Regions from separate parts of the Chelativorans sp. M5D2P16 genome, predicted to be linked through region 2. Evidence: predicted binding sites of a transcription regulator. Region 2 holds the regulator's gene; each other region holds the start of a gene.
What was found. The regulator LexA, encoded in region 2, represses DNA repair genes until DNA is damaged. The targets are predictions, from matches to a motif close to TGTTCNNNNTGTGTTCNG.
Positions count from the first base shown of each region.

Region 1: a site for LexA is predicted at 893-910, ahead of recA (recombinase RecA). Genes of this name have one in related genera too.
Region 3: a site for LexA is predicted at 1,252-1,269, ahead of SIN08_RS13085 (ATP-dependent helicase). Genes of this name have one in related genera too.
Region 4: a site for LexA is predicted at 1,090-1,107, ahead of SIN08_RS19160 (helicase-related protein). Genes of this name have one in related genera too.

Region 1 is NZ_JAXQNM010000012.1:201,603-203,806, forward strand. It holds gene SIN08_RS06765 (carbohydrate kinase family protein) at 1-736, opposite strand, end outside; gene recA (recombinase RecA) at 970-2,058, shown strand; gene SIN08_RS06775 (PLP-dependent aminotransferase family protein) at 2,197-2,204, opposite strand, start outside.
Region 2 is NZ_JAXQNM010000023.1:170,420-172,623, forward strand. It holds gene glp (gephyrin-like molybdotransferase Glp) at 1-392, shown strand, start outside; gene lexA (transcriptional repressor LexA) at 490-1,206, shown strand; gene SIN08_RS10870 (ComEC/Rec2 family competence protein) at 1,222-2,204, opposite strand, start outside.
Region 3 is NZ_JAXQNM010000025.1:363,850-366,053, forward strand. It holds gene SIN08_RS13085 (ATP-dependent helicase) at 1-1,006, opposite strand, end outside; gene SIN08_RS13090 (dienelactone hydrolase family protein) at 1,293-2,168, shown strand.
Region 4 is NZ_JAXQNM010000038.1:286,001-288,204, forward strand. It holds gene phbB (acetoacetyl-CoA reductase) at 1-662, shown strand, start outside; gene SIN08_RS19160 (helicase-related protein) at 1,233-2,204, shown strand, end outside.

The sequences.
Region 1 (2,204 bases), on a different contig from region 2:
CATGGTCAAGCGCGGGCGGGGAAACCTCGAACATGTCATGGCCCCGGAAGCAAAGGGCGGAACCGGCGCCGGCCGTGATCACACCGGCGGCAAGCCCCATGCCGCGCAGCACCTCCGCTGCCTGGTTTGACGGTGACCCGTCCGGCAAACCGGAAAGCCGGGTGGCCTCTCTCCGGTTCATGAAAAGGCAGGAGAGGGCGGGGAGGGCTCCCGCCAACCGCTCCGCCTTGGCGGGCGAGACGGCGATCGCGTGGACCGGCTTCCCCCTGGCCAAGGTGATGAGCTGGCCGATGGCTTCCGCCGGCAGGTTGGCATCGCACAGCAGTGCATCCGCGTGTGCGGCCGCCTCGCGCACCTTGCCGCGGCGCATCTGTTTTGCAAAACCATGCTCGTAGAGCGCCATGTCCGCCAGCCCGGTGATCAGGTCGCCCTTGTCCGTGAGGATCGCCGTGTAGCTCGCCGTCGTTCGGTCGAGAAAGACCGCAGAGAGATCCTCGATGCCGGCGTCCTCCACGGCCCGTGCCACCTGCTCGCCCGCCGCGTCTCCGCCGCGCAGCGAGACGAGCGAGGCGGAGACGCCGCGCTGCACCGCCATTCTGGCGGCGTTGAAGGCGCCGCCGCCGACCTCCTCGCACATGACGCCGGGATTGGACGCTTCCGGCACGTGCGGACCGATGATGCGGCCTCTCCGGTCGATATGCGCGCCCCCGACGGCCAGAAGACGTGGCCTCGTCATTCTCGATCTCCTTGCCTGCGAATCGCCGTGGCCGACGCATGCCCGCCTCCGGCAGGACTAGTCACGCCGTCCATGTCCGCTCCCCCGAATTAGCACAAAATCAGAACAGAATCGAATTTCCTATTCCTTTCAGATAGATGAAACCCCTTGCCAAAACGGAACAAAAAAGGTACAAAAAATCTCGGGAGATCTGCAAGGCGCGGCTTCCATTGACGTCAAAGGGGTGTTTTATCATGGCTCAGAAGTCACTGCGGCTCGTAGAGGAAAACTCGGTGGATAAATCCAAGGCATTGGACGCGGCGCTTTCGCAGATCGAGCGGGCCTTCGGCAAGGGCTCCATCATGCGACTGGGCGCCAATGACAAGGTGGTCGAGATCGAGACCATCCCCACCGGCTCGCTGGGCCTTGATATCGCCCTTGGCGTCGGCGGCCTGCCGCGCGGACGCATTATCGAAGTGTACGGGCCGGAAAGCTCGGGCAAGACAACGCTGGCGCTGCACTCGGTGGCCGAGGCACAGAAGAAGGGCGGCATTTGCGGCTTCGTCGATGCCGAGCACGCGCTCGACCCCGTCTATGCCCGCAAGCTGGGCGTGGACCTGGAAAACCTTCTTATCTCACAGCCGGATACGGGCGAGCAGGCGCTGGAGATCTGCGATACGCTGGTGCGTTCCGGTGCGTTGGACGTCATTGTCGTCGACTCGGTGGCCGCGCTCACGCCGCGTGCCGAAATCGAAGGCGAGATGGGCGATTCGCTGCCCGGTATGCAGGCACGGCTGATGAGCCAGGCGCTCAGAAAGCTGACCGCCTCCATCTCGCGCTCCAACACGATGGTGATCTTCATCAACCAGATTCGCATGAAGATCGGCGTCATGTTCGGTTCTCCGGAAACCACGACGGGCGGCAACGCACTGAAGTTTTACGCTTCGGTGCGTCTCGACATTCGCCGCATCGGCGCGGTCAAGGATCGCGACGAGACGGTCGGCAACCAGACGCGCGTCAAGGTGGTCAAGAACAAGTTGGCTCCGCCCTTCAAGCAGGTCGAGTTCGACATCATGTATGGCGAAGGCATATCCAAGACCGGCGAACTCATCGATCTGGGGGTGAAGGCCGGCACGGTCGAGAAATCCGGTGCCTGGTTCTCCTACAACTCTCAGCGCCTGGGGCAGGGGCGCGAGAACGCCAAGCAGTTTCTGCGCGAGAATCCGGAAGTGGCCCGCGAGATCGAGCTGGCGCTCAGGCAGAATGCGGGGCTGATCGCGGATCAGTTCCTCGATGAGGTCCGCGGCGACGACGATCTGGACGATGCGGCTGATGGCAGCTAGCGCACCGGCTCGAAAACCGGAACCGCTTTCGGAAAAAGCACGACGCATGGAGCGAAAAGGCCTGGCCTCTTGGTGCGTTCGAATGGACGCAGGGCGCTGTAGAGCATTGGTCGGAGGACCGGAAACGGTGCCCGGATCTCAATCGA
Region 2 (2,204 bases):
TCTGGAGGATCGCCATGCGGCCCGGCAAGCCGCTGATATTCGGCCGCCTGCAGGGAAGCCGCGTCCTGGGATTGCCCGGCAATCCCGTCTCCAGCCTCGTCTGCGCGCATCTCTTCCTGCGCCCGCTCATCGCCGGGCTTTGCGGCCGCTCCTTCGCACCGGATCTGCGTGCGGCCGAGCTGGCCGCGCCGATGAAGGCAAACGATGAGCGCCGCGATTATGTGCGTGCGCGCGTCGAGAACGGTCCGCGCGGGCTCGTTGCCACGCCCTTCACGGTTCAGGATTCCTCCATGCTGACCACGCTTGCCGACGCCAACGCGCTCATTCTGCGTGAGCCCGGCGCCCGCGCGAGCGAGGCGGGTGAGCCCTGCCAGGTTCTGATGCTGCGTTAACCGGAAGGTAACGCTGATTTTTCACCCTTGCGGAACACAACTGGAACGTCTACCTTATGTTCTGGTTTTGTTTATGATGATTCCCGGGGTGGAACCGATGCTGACGCGCAAACAGCACGAGCTGCTGCTTTTCATTCACAACCGTCTCAAGGAGACGGGCATTCCTCCTTCCTTCGACGAGATGAAGGAGGCGCTGGACCTTGCCTCGAAGTCGGGCATTCATCGGCTGATCACCGCCCTGGAGGAGCGTGGTTTCATCCGCCGCCTCCCCAACCGCGCACGCGCGATGGAGGTCTTGCGCCTGCCCGAGTCGATCGCCCCGGGCCTCGGCGGACAGCGAACGTTCTCGCCCAGCGTCATCGAAGGTGGCCAGAGCCGCAACGCCCCGGCGCCCACCAAGCCGGCCGCCGACAATGACGAGGACGGCGTGAGCGTCGTTTCGGTTCCCGTCATGGGGCGCATCGCCGCCGGCGTCCCCATCGAGGCCATTCAGCATCAGACGCATTCGGTGGGCGTTCCGCCGGACATGCTGTCGGGCGGGGAGCACTATGCACTGGAGGTCAAGGGCGATTCGATGATCGAGGCCGGCATCTTCGACGGCGATACGGTCATCATCCGGGAGACGCAGACCGCCAATCCGGGCGAGATCGTCGTGGCCCTCGTCGATGAGGAGGAAGCCACGCTCAAGCGCTTCCGCCGCAAGGGTGCTTCCATCGCACTGGAAGCGGCCAATCCCGCCTACGAGACGCGCATTTTCGGTCCCGACCGGGTGAAGGTGCAGGGCCGGCTGGTCGGCCTCATCCGGCGCTATTGAGGCGGACGGCCGTCTTCAGCGATGTGGGGGTAGCCCCCGGGCGGCCCGCGACCAGGCACGGTGAGCGTGCCACGGCCGCCACGGCTTGGTGATTGCGAAGGTTATCCGCGCTTTCCCGCTGCCTTCCGCGCTCGGATTTTCCTCGAAGAAGATCGCCGCACTGCCGTAATGCGCCAGATCGCGCTTGGTGACGACGGTTGCGGCTGGTGCCGGGCCGCAAGGATCGCTCGTCACGGCATCATCGAGAACGACAAGGTCGGCGCCGGCACAGGCTGCACGGGCGGCCTTGGGGGTTGCGGCATGGGCTATTAGGGCATCGCTTTCGTGGCGGGCGAGGCACAGGTCTTCACCGCAATGAAACCTCGTCTTCTCCGCGTTTTGCGGCTGCGGCGCACCCGTCTCTACATTCGTCGGCTTCACGACGGTTCCAGCTGCCAGTGCCCGCGTCCAGTCGTCCATGGTGAAGCCGTTCGGGCGGGTGCGGTTCACGGCGAGCAAGGCGCCTTCTCCGGACAGACCGACGAGCGTTGCATCTTCCGTAATCACGACGTGCGGCAATTGCCGCATGGCGAGAAAAACCACGCCGGCGGCGGCGAGCGGCAGCGCCAGCAGGCGCAGCCACGTGGTCGAGACCACCAGGACAAGCAGCGCACCGGTAAAGAAAAGCATGGCCGTGAGCGGGATGAGGCCGACGGCATCCACAGGCGAATGGGTCGAAAACCACTCGGCGATAGCCACCACGGCGGCGATCGCCTGTCCCATCGCTTTCAGGAATATCCCATCGAGCCCGAAGGGCATGGACAGTATCGCCAGCACCGCGGCGGGCATGGCGAAGACGGATACGACCGGCATTGCCGTCAGATTGGCCGGCAGTGCCAGCGGGGTCACGCGCTGGAAATGCCAGACGCCGTAGATCGCGGTGGCCGTACCGGCGATGAGCGAGGTGGCCGACAGGCCGACGAGGAAGATCAGGCCGTAGCGCGCCAGCCGCCAAGGGA
Region 3 (2,204 bases), on a different contig from region 2:
AGATGTTGACGTTGTTTTCGCTCGCGGCCGTATCGCGCTTCGCGCTGGCCGGGTCCAAGTTTTGCGCGCCTTCGGCGTCGCGGGGGAGGGCGGGCGAAACGTCGCCCGGCGCGCGGTCGCGCGCTTGGTCGACCGGGTTCCTATGCTTCTCACCCTGAGCCTGCCGAAGGGAAGGCCGCTGCGCGAGCAGACGCAGCCACATATATTGCGCGGTGTTTGTATCCTGGTACTCGTCCACCAGGATGTATCTGAACTTGGCGTGGTACTCCCTCAGCACGTCCGGGTTCTCCCGGAAGATGCGGATGGGGAGCATGAGCAGGTCGCCGAAATCGACGGCGTTGAGCGTCTTCAGGCGCTCCTGATAGGCGCGGTAAAGCTCGCGGCCCTTGCCGTTCGCGAAAGCGCGCGCGTCGCCTTCGGGAATATCGGACGGTCCCAGGCCCTTGTTCTTCCAGCCGTCGATCATCTGCGCGAACTGGCGGGCCGGCCAGCGCTTGTCGTCGAGGCCTTCGGCCTGGATGAGCTGCTTTAAAAGCCGGATCTGGTCGTCCGTGTCGAGAATGGTGAAGGAGGACTTCAGCCCGGCAAGCTCGGCATGGCGGCGCAGGAGCTTCACGCCGATGGAATGGAAGGTGCCGAGCCACGGCATGCCTTCGATCGCTTCGCCGACGAGGACGCTGATGCGCGTCTTCATCTCGCGCGCCGCCTTGTTGGTGAAGGTGACGGCGAGGATCTGCGAGGGGTAGGCGCGGCCGGTGGCGAGGATGTGGGCGATGCGCGTCGTCAGAACGCGCGTCTTGCCGGTTCCGGCGCCGGCAAGCACCAGCACCGGCCCCTCGGTGGTCTCCACCGCAAGGCGCTGCTCAGGATTGAGCCCTTCCAGATATCGCGGCGCATGGCTCTGCCGTGCCGCCATCGCACGCGCGGCAATGCCGCCAGCGCGCGGGGCGGGATTGGGCGCTTCTTCATCGCCGAAGAACGGCAGATCGTCGGGAGAACCTGACATCGGGCATCGCATATGGTGATTCGGGCCATCAAGGCCAAGCGTTTTCCTTTTGTACCGGTTCAACGTGGCGCGGCCAAGGCGGAGCCGCAACGAAGTCGAACATCAACGTTTTCGCGCCGGGAGCCAGGGCACCCGATGCAGTAAGCGGCTGGGTCAGCCGCGGCCCGGGCGACATCACGGAGCAGTGAACAGCCGTGAATGGACCCGCTGTTGCATGCCCATATCCTTGCCTGGGGCGCAACGATCCGAACAACAGGCGAACGCAAGGAACAGTGGGAGAATGGGCATGACTCGTCCAACCATCACCCAGGCGATGATCGACGCCTATGACGAATACACGCATCTGACCCTCGACCGGCGCGGCTTCATGGAGAAGCTGACGCGGCTCGCCGGCTCCAGCGCAGCGGCGGCGGCGATTGCGCCCATGCTGGCGGCCAGTTCCGCCCGTGCGGCGATCGTGGCCGAGGACGACGAGCGGCTGGAGACCGAAGATATCACCTATCCCGGCGGCGAGGGCGAGATGCGGGGCTATCTCGTGCGCCCCGCGGACCGGCAGGGGCCTTTGCCGGCGGTCATCGTCATCCACGAGAACCGCGGGCTCAATCCGCATATCCGCGACGTCGCACGGCGCATGGCGCTGGAGGGCTTCGTGGCGCTTGCGCCCGATTTCCTGTCGCCGCTTGGCGGCACGCCTGACGACGAAGACCAGGCACGGCAGATGTTCGGCGAGCTCGACCGGGAACAGACGGTGGCAAACGGCGTGGCGACGATCGCCTTTCTGGAAGAGCACGAGGATGCGAACGGCAATGTGGGCGCGGTCGGCTTCTGCTGGGGCGGCGGCATGGTGAACCGCCTGGCCGTCGGCGCGCCCTCGCTCGACGCCGCCGTCGCCTATTACGGGGCACAGCCGGAGGCCGAGCAGGTGGAGAGCATCGAGGCGCCCCTGCTTCTCCACTATGCCGGGCTCGACGAGCGCATCAATGCCGGCATCGAGGAATATCGCAACGCGCTGGAGGCGGCCGCCAAGGACTACACGATCCACATGTATGAAGGGGTGAACCACGCCTTCAACAACGATACCTCCGAGGCACGCTATGACGAGGAGGCGGCGACGCTCGCCTGGGAGCGCACGGTGGCGTTTTTGAAGGAGCATCTCGCCTGAGGCTGTTGCGCGACGAGCCCTGCGCGGCGAAGACCC
Region 4 (2,204 bases), on a different contig from region 2:
CATTGAAGGATGCGGGATACCGGGTGGCGGCGAATTACGCCGGCAATGAAGAGACGGCCCGCCATTTCACCGAGGAAACCGGCATTCCCGCCTATCGCTGGTCCGTCGCCGACTATGGCGCCTGCGCGGCGGGCATTGCCGAGGTGGAAGCGACGCTGGGCCCGGTCGACGTGCTCGTCAACAATGCCGGCATCGCGCGCGACGCCATGTTCCACAAGCTCTCGCCCGAGCAGTGGCGGGAGGTGATCGATACCAATCTCAACGGCGTCTTCAACATGACCCATCCGCTGTGGCCGGGCATGCGGGAGCGCCGGTTCGGCCGCATCATCACCATCTCCTCCATCAACGGGCAGAAGGGGCAGGTCGGGCAGGTGAACTACTCGGCCGCCAAGGCCGGCGACCTCGGCTTCACCAAGGCGCTTGCCCAGGAGGGCGCGCGCGCCGGAATTACGGTCAACGCCATCTGCCCGGGCTACATCGCCACCGATATGGTGATGGCCGTGGCCGAGCCCGTGCGCGAGAAGATCGTCGGCCAGATTCCCGTCGGGCGCCTGGGGGAGGCCAGGGAAATCGCCCGCTGCGTGGTCTTTCTCGCTTCCGACGAGGCCGGCTTCATCACCGGCTCCACGCTGACGGCGAACGGCGGCCAGTACATCGCCTGAAACCTCCCTGTCCCGCGATGGAACGGATTCGTTAACAGCCCCCTGTCCGGAAGCTGTGTGAATCCTGTGGACGTCGGTGTACAGGTTGTGGAAATCACAATATCTGGTGCGGAACATAAACAGAACGAGAGTTGATCGCTGATTCGTCGCCTGTTCGTTCCGGGTTTGGCCGGAACGTTAACGAATGACAGGCGGACACCGTGATCTGCATTAAGATTTGGTTCATAAAGGTCAATGAAATCTTGGAGTTGTGGCCATAACTGGCAGGGCGCGGCACACGCGCGCACAAAAGGTTAACACGGCAGGCCGGACTCGCCTCCGGCTTCTCCGCCACGATTCATCATCTTCGGCTGCACACCATTCGTCGCGCTAGATGTTGTGGTGCACAAAGCAGGAACACGGACGAGTCAGTGATTCGTCGCCGATTCGTTCCAGACTCGTTCCAATGATTAATTTCGCCCGGTTTTGCCTTTCGCTCCGCCCGACTTTTCCTATATGTCTGCGGTGGTGGCGGTCGACTTGCGCTGCTGCACGGCACGCGACAAGGAACATCCGGGTCCCTTCAAGCACATGAACATTCAGCCAAGAGACAGCGGAACTGCCGTCCTCGACGGACGCGACGTGACGGCGGTTCTGGGGCCGACCAATACGGGCAAGACGCATCTGGCGATCGAGCGGATGATCGCCCATGAGAGCGGCATGATCGGCTTGCCGCTGAGACTGCTTGCCCGCGAGGTCTATGGCCGCGTGGCGGCCCGTGTCGGCGAGGAAAATGTGGCGCTGATCACCGGCGAGGAGAAGATCGTGCCGCCCGGTGCGCGTTATTCCGTGTGCACGGTCGAGGCCATGCCACGCGAGACGGACGTCGCCTTCGTGGCGATCGACGAGGTGCAGCTCGCCGCCGATCTGGAGCGCGGCCACATCTTCACCGACCGCATCCTCAACCTGCGCGGCCGTCAGGAGACCCTGCTCCTGGGCGCGGCGACCATGCGCGGCATCCTGGAAAAGCTGCTCAAGGGCATTTCCGTCGTCACGCGCCCGCGCATGTCGGTGCTCTCCTATGCCGGCTCCAAGAAGATCACGCGCCTGCCGCGGCGCTCGGCCGTGGTGGCCTTTTCGGCCGATGAGGTCTATGCCATCGGCGAGCTGATCCGCCGCCAGCGCGGCGGCGCGGCCATCGTGCTGGGCGCGCTCAGCCCGCGCACGCGCAACGCGCAGGTCGCTCTCTACCAATCCGGCGACGTGGACTATCTGGTGGCCACCGATGCCATCGGCATGGGACTCAACCTCGACGTCGATCACGTGGCCTTCGCCCAGAACCGGAAGTTCGACGGTTTCCAGTTCCGTGATCTGTCGGCCGCCGAACTGGGCCAGATCGCCGGACGCGCCGGACGGCACGTGCGCGACGGCACCTTCGGCGTCACCGGACAGGTCGATCCTCTGCCCGATGCCCTGGTGGAGCGCATCGAGACGCACCAGTTCGAGCCGGTGAAGATGCTGCAGTGGCGTTCCGCCCAGACCGACCTGTCCAGCATCGACGCG